2 regions of the Kluyvera sp. 1366 genome follow, and region 1 is predicted to be linked to the other one. Evidence: predicted binding sites of a transcription regulator. Region 1 holds the regulator's gene; the other holds the start of a gene.
The links. The regulator ArgR, encoded in region 1, controls arginine synthesis, uptake and breakdown. The targets are predictions, from matches to a motif close to ANTGAATAAAAATACANT.

Region 1 (4,242 bases):
CGTGTGCTTCATCCTGATTTGTGGCGCGCTGAGTATCGTTACCGTTAGCCTGAAACGCGCCGGTATTCCGCTCTATCTGGATAAAGAGGGCAACGGCGATAACTTCGTAAACCGCATTTTGTGGAACCTGATGATTGCCCTGCCGCTGGTGGCTGCCCTCGCCTCCTGCATCGGTTATCTCGCCACCGCGCAGGCGCTGCTGGCGCGTCTGGAAACCTCGGTGGGCATCTGGTTCTTCCTGCTGGTGGTGTATCACATCATCCGCCGCTGGATGCTGATTCAGCGCCGCCGCATCGCCTTTGACCGTGCACGTCAGCGTCGTGCCGATATGCTGGCCAACCGCGCGCGCAGCGAAGAAGAGAAAGAGCAATCAACGCCAGCGAATGCCGACACCATCGAAATCGATGAGCCAAGCATTGATCTTGATGAGATCAGCGCACAGTCGCTGCGTCTGGTGCGTTCAATCCTGACGCTGATTGCGCTGGTTTCGGTGATTGTGCTGTGGTCAGAAATCCACTCGGCGTTTAGCTTCCTTGATAACATTCCGCTGTGGAATGCCAGCACCACCATTCAGGGTGTGGACAGCGTGCAGGCGATTACGCTGGGTGCGGTGTTGATTGCGATTCTGGTGCTGATCATCACCACGCAGCTGGTGCGTAACATGCCCGCGTTGCTGGAACTGGCGCTGTTGCAGCATCTCAGTTTGGCGCCGGGCACCGGCTACGCCATTACCACTTTGACCAAGTATGCTTTGATGCTGATTGGCGGCTTGATTGGCTTCTCAATGATGGGCATTGAGTGGTCGAAGCTGCAGTGGCTGGTTGCTGCGTTGGGTCTGGGTTTGGGCTTCGGGATGCAGGAGATTTTCGCTAACTTTATCTCCGGCCTGATTATCCTGTTTGAGAAACCGATCCGTATTGGCGATACCGTGACCATTCGCGACCTGACGGGCAGCATCACGCGCATCAACACGCGTGCCACCACCATCACCGATTGGGACCGCAAAGAGATCATCGTGCCGAACAAGGCTTTCATTACTGAGCAGTTCGTGAACTGGTCGCTGTCGGATTCAGTGACGCGTGTGGTGTTGACGATTCCAGCGCCCGCCAGAGTCAACAGTGATGAAGTGACCAACATTCTTAAGCAAGCGGCCGATCGCTGCACCTACGTGCTCGATATGCCGGCGCCGGATGTGTTCCTGGTCGATCTGCAGCAAGGTATTCAGCTGTTTGAACTGCGCGTGCATGCGGCGGAGATGGGGCATCGCATGCCGCTGCGCCATGAACTGCATCAGCTGATTCTGCGCGGCTTTGAGGAGCACGGCATTGAGATGCCGTTCCCACCATTCCAGGTACGCATGGAGACGTTAGGAAAGCAAAACCCCGCGACTAACGGTGCGCCCGCCAATAAAACCTTCAAATCTGGCGGATTATAAAAACAAAACGCCCGGCAGATGCCGGGCGTTTTTTATTGCCGCTTAGCGTTCATCACTTCACAAACTCTTCGCCCTGCGAGATATCTTTCTTCAGCGTTTCCAGCATGCCGTTTAGCGCCTGCTGTTCAAAGGCACTCAGCGTGCCCAGCGGACGGCGTTCAACGATGCCGTTTTTGCCCAGCAGCAGCGGCTGCGAGAAGAAGCGGGCATATTCGCCATCGCCTTCCACATACGCGCACTCCACCACGTTGGCTTCGCCTTGCAGGGCACGAATCAATGACAGGCCAAAACGGGCCGCCGCCTGTCCCATCGACAGCGTCGCCGATCCGCCACCGGCTTTGGCTTCCACCACTTCGGTGCCCGCGTTCTGAATACGTTTGGTGAGATCCGCCACTTCCTGCTCGCTGAAGCTCACGCCTTCCACCTGCGACAGCAGCGGCAGAATCGTTACGCCGGAATGCCCGCCCACCACCGGCACTTCAATCTCGTTAGGCTGCTTGCCTTTTAGCGCCGCGACAAAGGTATTGGCACGGATGATATCGAGGGTGGAAACGCCAAACAGGCGATTCTTGTCATACACGCCGGCTTTTTTTAGCACTTCGGCCGCAATCGCCACCGTCGTATTCACCGGATTGGTGATGACGCCAATCAGCGCTTTTGGCGCGGTACTGGCAACCTGCTCGATCAGGTTACGCACGATACCGGCGTTGACGTTAAACAGGTCGGCGCGATCCATGCCCGGCTTACGTGCCACACCCGCGGAGATCAGCACCACATCAGCACCATGCAGCGCAGGCGTAGCATCTTCACCGCTAAACCCTTCCACGGTGACTGCCGTTGGGATATGACTGAGATCGACCGCCACACCGGGCGTTACCGGGGCGATATCGTAAAGTGAGAGAGCTGAGCCTGCGGGTAATTGCGTTTTGAGCAGCAGTGCGAGCGCCTGGCCAATACCACCAGCGGCACCGAGAACGGCAACTTTCATCCTGAACTCCTTATTAAGGTGGGGCAGAGATATGCCGAAAATCCATCAGGTTACGAGTTTAATCAACTTCTCAGGCGATAGCGACTAAACCTGTCGCGCACTAAACACTACGCCGCAATCGGCTCCCGAGACATCTCCACTTCAGAAGTCGCCTGAATGATTCATTCGCAGCCAGAAGACAATGGACGGCAATGATCATCGATATTGTTGTTACCACTTCAATAATATAACAACTTTGCAACCTTCGCTTTGCGCGTCCACCCGCGATTTTGGTGCAACATCATATTCTGTTATGATGCCCGCCCCGCAGGTCATTACCGCGATTCTCTTACCAGACTTATTGCATAAAAATTCATCTAAATGCATAATAATTTATCTGCCGTGGGCCTGTTGCCCTCTGCAACCCCTTTTTAATTGGTAGCTTATGCGAAACCCATCGAAACAAGACGACTTGATTAAGGCGTTTAAAGCCTTATTAAAGGAAGAGAAATTCAGCTCCCAGGGCGAAATCGTGCAGGCGCTGCAGGAAGACGGCTTCGAGAATATTAATCAGTCCAAAGTTTCTCGCATGCTGACCAAGTTTGGCGCGGTGCGCACGCGCAACGCCAAGATGGAGATGGTTTACTGCCTGCCTGCTGAACTCGGCGTGCCCACCACCACCAGCCCGCTGAAGAATCTGGTGCTGGATATCGATTACAACGATGCGTTAGTGGTGATTCACACCAGTCCGGGCGCTGCGCAGCTGATAGCGCGCCTGCTGGATTCGCTGGGCAAAGCGGAAGGCATTCTCGGCACCATTGCCGGTGATGACACCATCTTTATTACCCCCGCGCGCACCTTCTCGGTAAAACAGCTGTACGACGCGATTCTGGTTTTATTCGAACAAGAGCTATAAAACCCTGCTGCATACCGGCAGTTCCTCTGCCGGTTATCTTGCCCTTTGCGCTTCATTCGTAACCATTCTGTTACAAATTCCTTTGTAAATAATAAGTTATCCATATGCCTGGCGGTTCTTTTCAGCCGCTATCATTGGTACGACCTTTATGCCTTTTTAACCTTATGCGCTATTTTACGCTGCTTTACACATTGTGCTCAGTGTCTTTCCCTTCTCTATCTGTATCAGCCAGCGAGATCAACCACGATCTTTCGCACTAAAAGATAATTTGATGTAGATCATTGTTTTTATGGTGAAATAACCACCTCTGGTTAAGATCCAGGCGTTTTTTATAACTTCAGGTTCTAAAAAAGTGCCATAAGGATAAAGAATTACAACCAAACATTATTAGCTCGGTATTAATTTCATGGGTGATTAGATCTATACTTGTTTTCGTGATGCAAATCACACGAAAGAAAAAGATAAAAATAGACGACGAGGAAAAATATCATGAACGTTAAAACTACTATCGCGACTTTAAGTATTCTCTCTGCCCTGTCATTTGGTGCTTTTGCAGCAGATTCTATTAATGCCGAAAAGGCTGCGAATCTGCAACCCGCGGGTACCATCAGCGTCAGCGGCGTGGGCGGCTCTCCAATGGATATCCGTCAGCAGTTAAACGATAAAGCCGACCAGCAAGGTGCGAAAGCCTATCGCGTGGTTGAGGCGAATACCGGTGACAGCTACCACGCAACCGCTGAGCTGTACAAATAAGTTATTGACTTAAAAAGCAATGTGAACGGCGACCCTTTTGAGACGCTCTTGCCTCTCAGGTTGCCGGCCCCCATTTCAGGAGAGTGAATCATGAAAACCAAATTAGCTATCGCAGTACTGGGCCTGGCTTCTGTTCTTTCTTTTGGCGCGAGTGCCGCTAGCCTTGTTTCA
Region 2 (4,242 bases), on a different contig from region 1:
GCGCTCGCCTTTAAGACGACGGCCAAGATAAGCCTGCGTGGTCATCAGCTGGCCGCGAAGGCGCTTCAGCACCATGCGGTACGGCTCCAGCGCTTCCGCATCGCCGCACAGCTCGCGCACTTCGTCGCTGCATTCGGACATCGACAGCTCGGAAATCAGCACGCCGATATCGCGCAGGAACAGGTCCGCGGCCTTCCAGCGGCTCAGCTGCATCGCGTGGCGGGTAATCGGTGCGGTGACGTTCGGGTTGCCGTCACGGTCGCCGCCCATCCACGAGGTAAATTTAATCGGTACGAAATCGACCGGCAGCTTAATACCAAAGGTCTCTTCCACTTGCTCATTTAGCTCACGCAGGAAGGCTGGCACGCCTTGCCACAGGCTGTTTTCCACCACGGCAAAGCCCCATTTGGCTTCATCGATCGGCGTTGGACGGTATTTGCGGATTTCGTCGGTGTGCCACGCTTGTGCCACCAGCTGGCGCAGACGGCGCATCACCTGGGTGCGTTCGTAGTCAGAGATATCGCTATGATCGAGTTGCTGCAAACAGCTGTTCACTTCGCCCAGCATATGGATCAGCGTGCGGCGGGTAATTTCGGTGGGGTGTGCAGTCAGCACCAGCTCCAGCGACAGCTCTTCAATCGACTGGCGGATCGCCGCTTCGCTGATATCGCCTTGCTGTTTCAGACGTTCGAAAGTCTTTTTCAGCAGTTCAGGATGGTTCGCGCCATCGCCGCTACGCGAAATGGTTTGATACTGTTCAGCGACGTTGGTGAGATTAAGAAACTGGCTAAACGCACGCGCCACCGGCAGCAGCTCGTCGTTCGACAGATTTTGCAGCGTGGTCAGCAGTTCCTGACGATGAGTGTCATTTCCCGCACGGGATGACTTAGAGAGTTTACGGATGGTCTCCACCTGGTCGAGGATGTTCTCTCCTAGTGCATCCTTAATCGTATCCCCGAGCAGTTTGCCGAGCATACTGACATTACTTCGCATTGCGGAATATTGTTCGTTCATTGGACCCTGACACCCTTATCGTCTTTTTTAATACTCTTACGCCCAACGGGCATAACATCGTCTTTTATCTAGCCACGTATCTTCCTGCGCGTCAATTGCCTTAAATCTACGTAAATGTGCTGCTAAATGGCGGAAATTCAAAGAATTTGCTTGCAGCGAAGCAAGATAAGTTATTCTTATTATCAAATCCCGAACAATGACGGGGCAATTTGCTGATTTAACAGTGAAATGCCCCATTTGTTGTTCATCAATGACAAAAATGCTGTACGACTTGGGTGATAAGCGCATGAGTCGGCTTGATAAATGCGGTATCAATAAACTCATCAGGTTGATGGGCTTGATTGATAGATCCCGGGCCTAATACCAGCGTTGGGCACAACTGCTGGATAAAAGGCGCTTCAGTGCAATAGTTCACCACTTCGGTTGGCACGCCCAGCAGCTTCTCCACCACTTGCACCAGCTCATGATCGGCCGGACATTCGTAGCCTGGAATCGGCGGATGCAGCTCGCCCACGGTAAGACGTCCCGGCCAGCGCGCACTTACCGGCGCCAGCGCGTCATTTAGCAGACCATCCAAATCGCTCAGGGTTAAGCCCGGCAGCGGACGAATATCCATGTGCAATTCACAGCAGGCGCAGATGCGGTTGGCGGCGTCGCCACCGTGAATATGACCAAAGTTCATGGTTGGATAAGGAATGGCAAAACCATCGTGGTTGTAACGCTCTTTCAGCGTGTTACGCAGCTGCATCAGCTGGGTAATGGATTCATGCATCAGTTCAATGGCGTTAACGCCGCGTGACGGATCGCTGGAGTGGCCTGATTGCCCCTGAATACGAATCACATTCGACAGATGACCTTTATGCGCGCGCACCGGCTTAAGTGAGGTGGGCTCGCCGATGATGGCGCAATCCGGACGCAATTGGGTGGATTCAGAGAAATACTTCGCGCCCGCCATGGTGGTCTCTTCGTCGGCGGTGGCGAGGACGTAGAGCGGCTTGCTGAGTTTGGTCACGTCAACGTCACGCAGCGCATCCAGAATAAAGGCGAAGAAGCCTTTCATGTCGGCGGTGCCGAGGCCGTACAGCTTGTTGTCGTGTTCGGTCAGCGTGAAAGGATCGCGCGTCCAGCGGCCGTCATCGTAAGGCACGGTGTCGGTATGACCCGCCAATAACAAGCCGCCTGCGCCCAATCCGCTGCGCGCCAGCATGTTGAATTTATGCCGCGTGCCAGGCACCGGCTGCACTTCAACACTGAAGCCAATATCGCGGAACCAGCCGGCCAGCAAATTGATTAAAGTTTCATTACTCTGATCCAGTGCGCTGTCGGTTGCGCTGATTGATGGCGTGGCAATCAACTGGCGGTAGAGTTCGATAAAAGGTGGTAATTTTGTCTTCACTGTTGACGGTCCTTGGGTTAGGATGTATCAATATTCATGCATTAATAGTGAATAAAAATACAATAACGTCGCTTGCATGTGAAGCATCAAATCTTCCGCAAACGGCATTCTGGGCAACGGGGCAAGGCCGCGACCCGATACGTGTGACTGTAATAAGGTATACAGCCTGATGTTGAATACGCTGATCGTTGGTGCCAGTGGTTACGCTGGCGTAGAGCTTGCCACCTACCTGAATCGCCATCCGCATATGAACATAACCGCTTTGGCGGTTTCAGCGCAAAGCCCGGATGCTGGAAAGTTATTGTCGGATTTGCATCCACAGCTCAAAGGCATTGTCGATTTGCCGCTGCAGCCGCTGAGCGATGCCGCTGAATGGGCCGACAAAGTGGACGTGGTGTTCCTCGCCACGGCTCACGAAGTCAGCCACGATCTGGCACCTGAATTCCTCAAAGCCGGTTGCGTGGTGTTCGATCTCTCCGGCGCGTTCCGCGTAAACGACGATGCGTTCTATACCCAATATTACGGCTTCAGCCATCAGCATCAGGATTGGCTGGACAAGGCGGTTTACGGCCTGGCCGAATGGCAGCACGACAAAATCAAAGACGCAGAGCTGGTTGCGGTGCCGGGTTGCTACCCAACCGCAGCCCAGCTTTCGCTGAAACCGCTGATCGCAGCGGGTCTGCTTAACGATGCACAGTGGCCGGTGATTAACGCCACCAGCGGCGTGAGCGGCGCAGGGCGCAAAGCCAACGTTGGCACCAGCTTCTGTGAAGTGAGCTTGCAGCCGTACGGTTTGTTTAATCATCGTCATCACCCGGAAATTGTGGCGCATCTCGGTACGCCGGTGATCTTCACGCCACATCTGGGCAGCTTCCCACGCGGGATTTTATCGACCACCACTTGCCGCCTGAAAGCGGGCGTGACGCAGCAGGATGTGGCGGATGCCTTCCATAGCGCCTACCACGATAAACCGCTGGTGCGCGTCTATGACAAAGGCGTCCCAGCGCTGAAAGCGGTGGTCGGTTTGCCGTTCTGCGACATCGGCTTCGCCATGCAAGGCGAGCACCTGATTGTGGTGGCTGCCGAAGATAACCTGCTGAAAGGCGCCTCATCGCAGGCGGTTCAGTGTTTAAACATTCGTTTCGGCTTCCCCGAAACGCTGTCTCTGATTTAACGAACGGATAACGCAATGAATCCATTGATCATTAAACTGGGTGGCGTGCTGCTGGATAGCGAAGAAGCGCTGGCTCGTCTGTTTGATGCCCTGCTGGCGTACCGCAATGAACATCAGCGTCCGCTGATCATTGTGCACGGCGGCGGTTGCGTGGTGGACGAGCTGATGAAGAAGCTCGCGCTGCCGGTGAAAAAGAAGAACGGTTTGCGCGTGACGCCAGCCGATCAGATTGACATTATTACCGGTGCGTTAGCCGGTACCGCCAATAAAACGCTGCTGGCGTGGGCGAAGAAATATGGCATCGGCGCGGTGGGTTTGTGCCTCGGCGATGCCAGTCTGGTCAACGTGGCGCAGTTCGATGAAGAGCTGGGACACGTTGGCAACGCGACGCCGGGCAATCCGGCGCTGGTGAACACGCTGCTGGCGGCGGGCTACATGCCGGTGATCAGCTCGATTGGCATCACCGACGGCGGCGAGTTGATGAACGTCAACGCCGACCAGGCCGCCACCGCACTGGCTGCGACCATCGGTGCCGATTTGGTGCTGTTGTCTGATGTCAGCGGTATTCTCGACGGCAAAGGTCAGCGCATCGAAGAGATGACCGCCGCGAAAGCGGAGCAGCTGATTGCGCAGGGCATCATCACCGATGGCATGATCG

Region 2: argC (N-acetyl-gamma-glutamyl-phosphate reductase) is a predicted target of ArgR. The motif match lies at 2,457-2,474, and genes of this name have one in related genera.

The regions. Positions count from the first base shown of each region.
Region 1 covers NZ_JBTRDW010000007.1:34,084-38,325, reverse strand. The annotation lists gene mscM (miniconductance mechanosensitive channel MscM) at 1-1,435, shown strand, start outside; gene mdh (malate dehydrogenase) at 1,488-2,423, opposite strand; gene argR (transcriptional regulator ArgR) at 2,848-3,318, shown strand; gene yhcN (peroxide/acid stress response protein YhcN) at 3,808-4,071, shown strand; gene ACVLVH_RS16435 (YdgH/BhsA/McbA-like domain containing protein) at 4,162-4,242, shown strand, end outside.
Region 2 covers NZ_JBTRDW010000012.1:117,244-121,485, forward strand. The annotation lists gene ppc (phosphoenolpyruvate carboxylase) at 1-1,014, opposite strand, end outside; gene argE (acetylornithine deacetylase) at 1,262-2,410, opposite strand; gene argC (N-acetyl-gamma-glutamyl-phosphate reductase) at 2,580-3,584, shown strand; gene argB (acetylglutamate kinase) at 3,600-4,242, shown strand, end outside.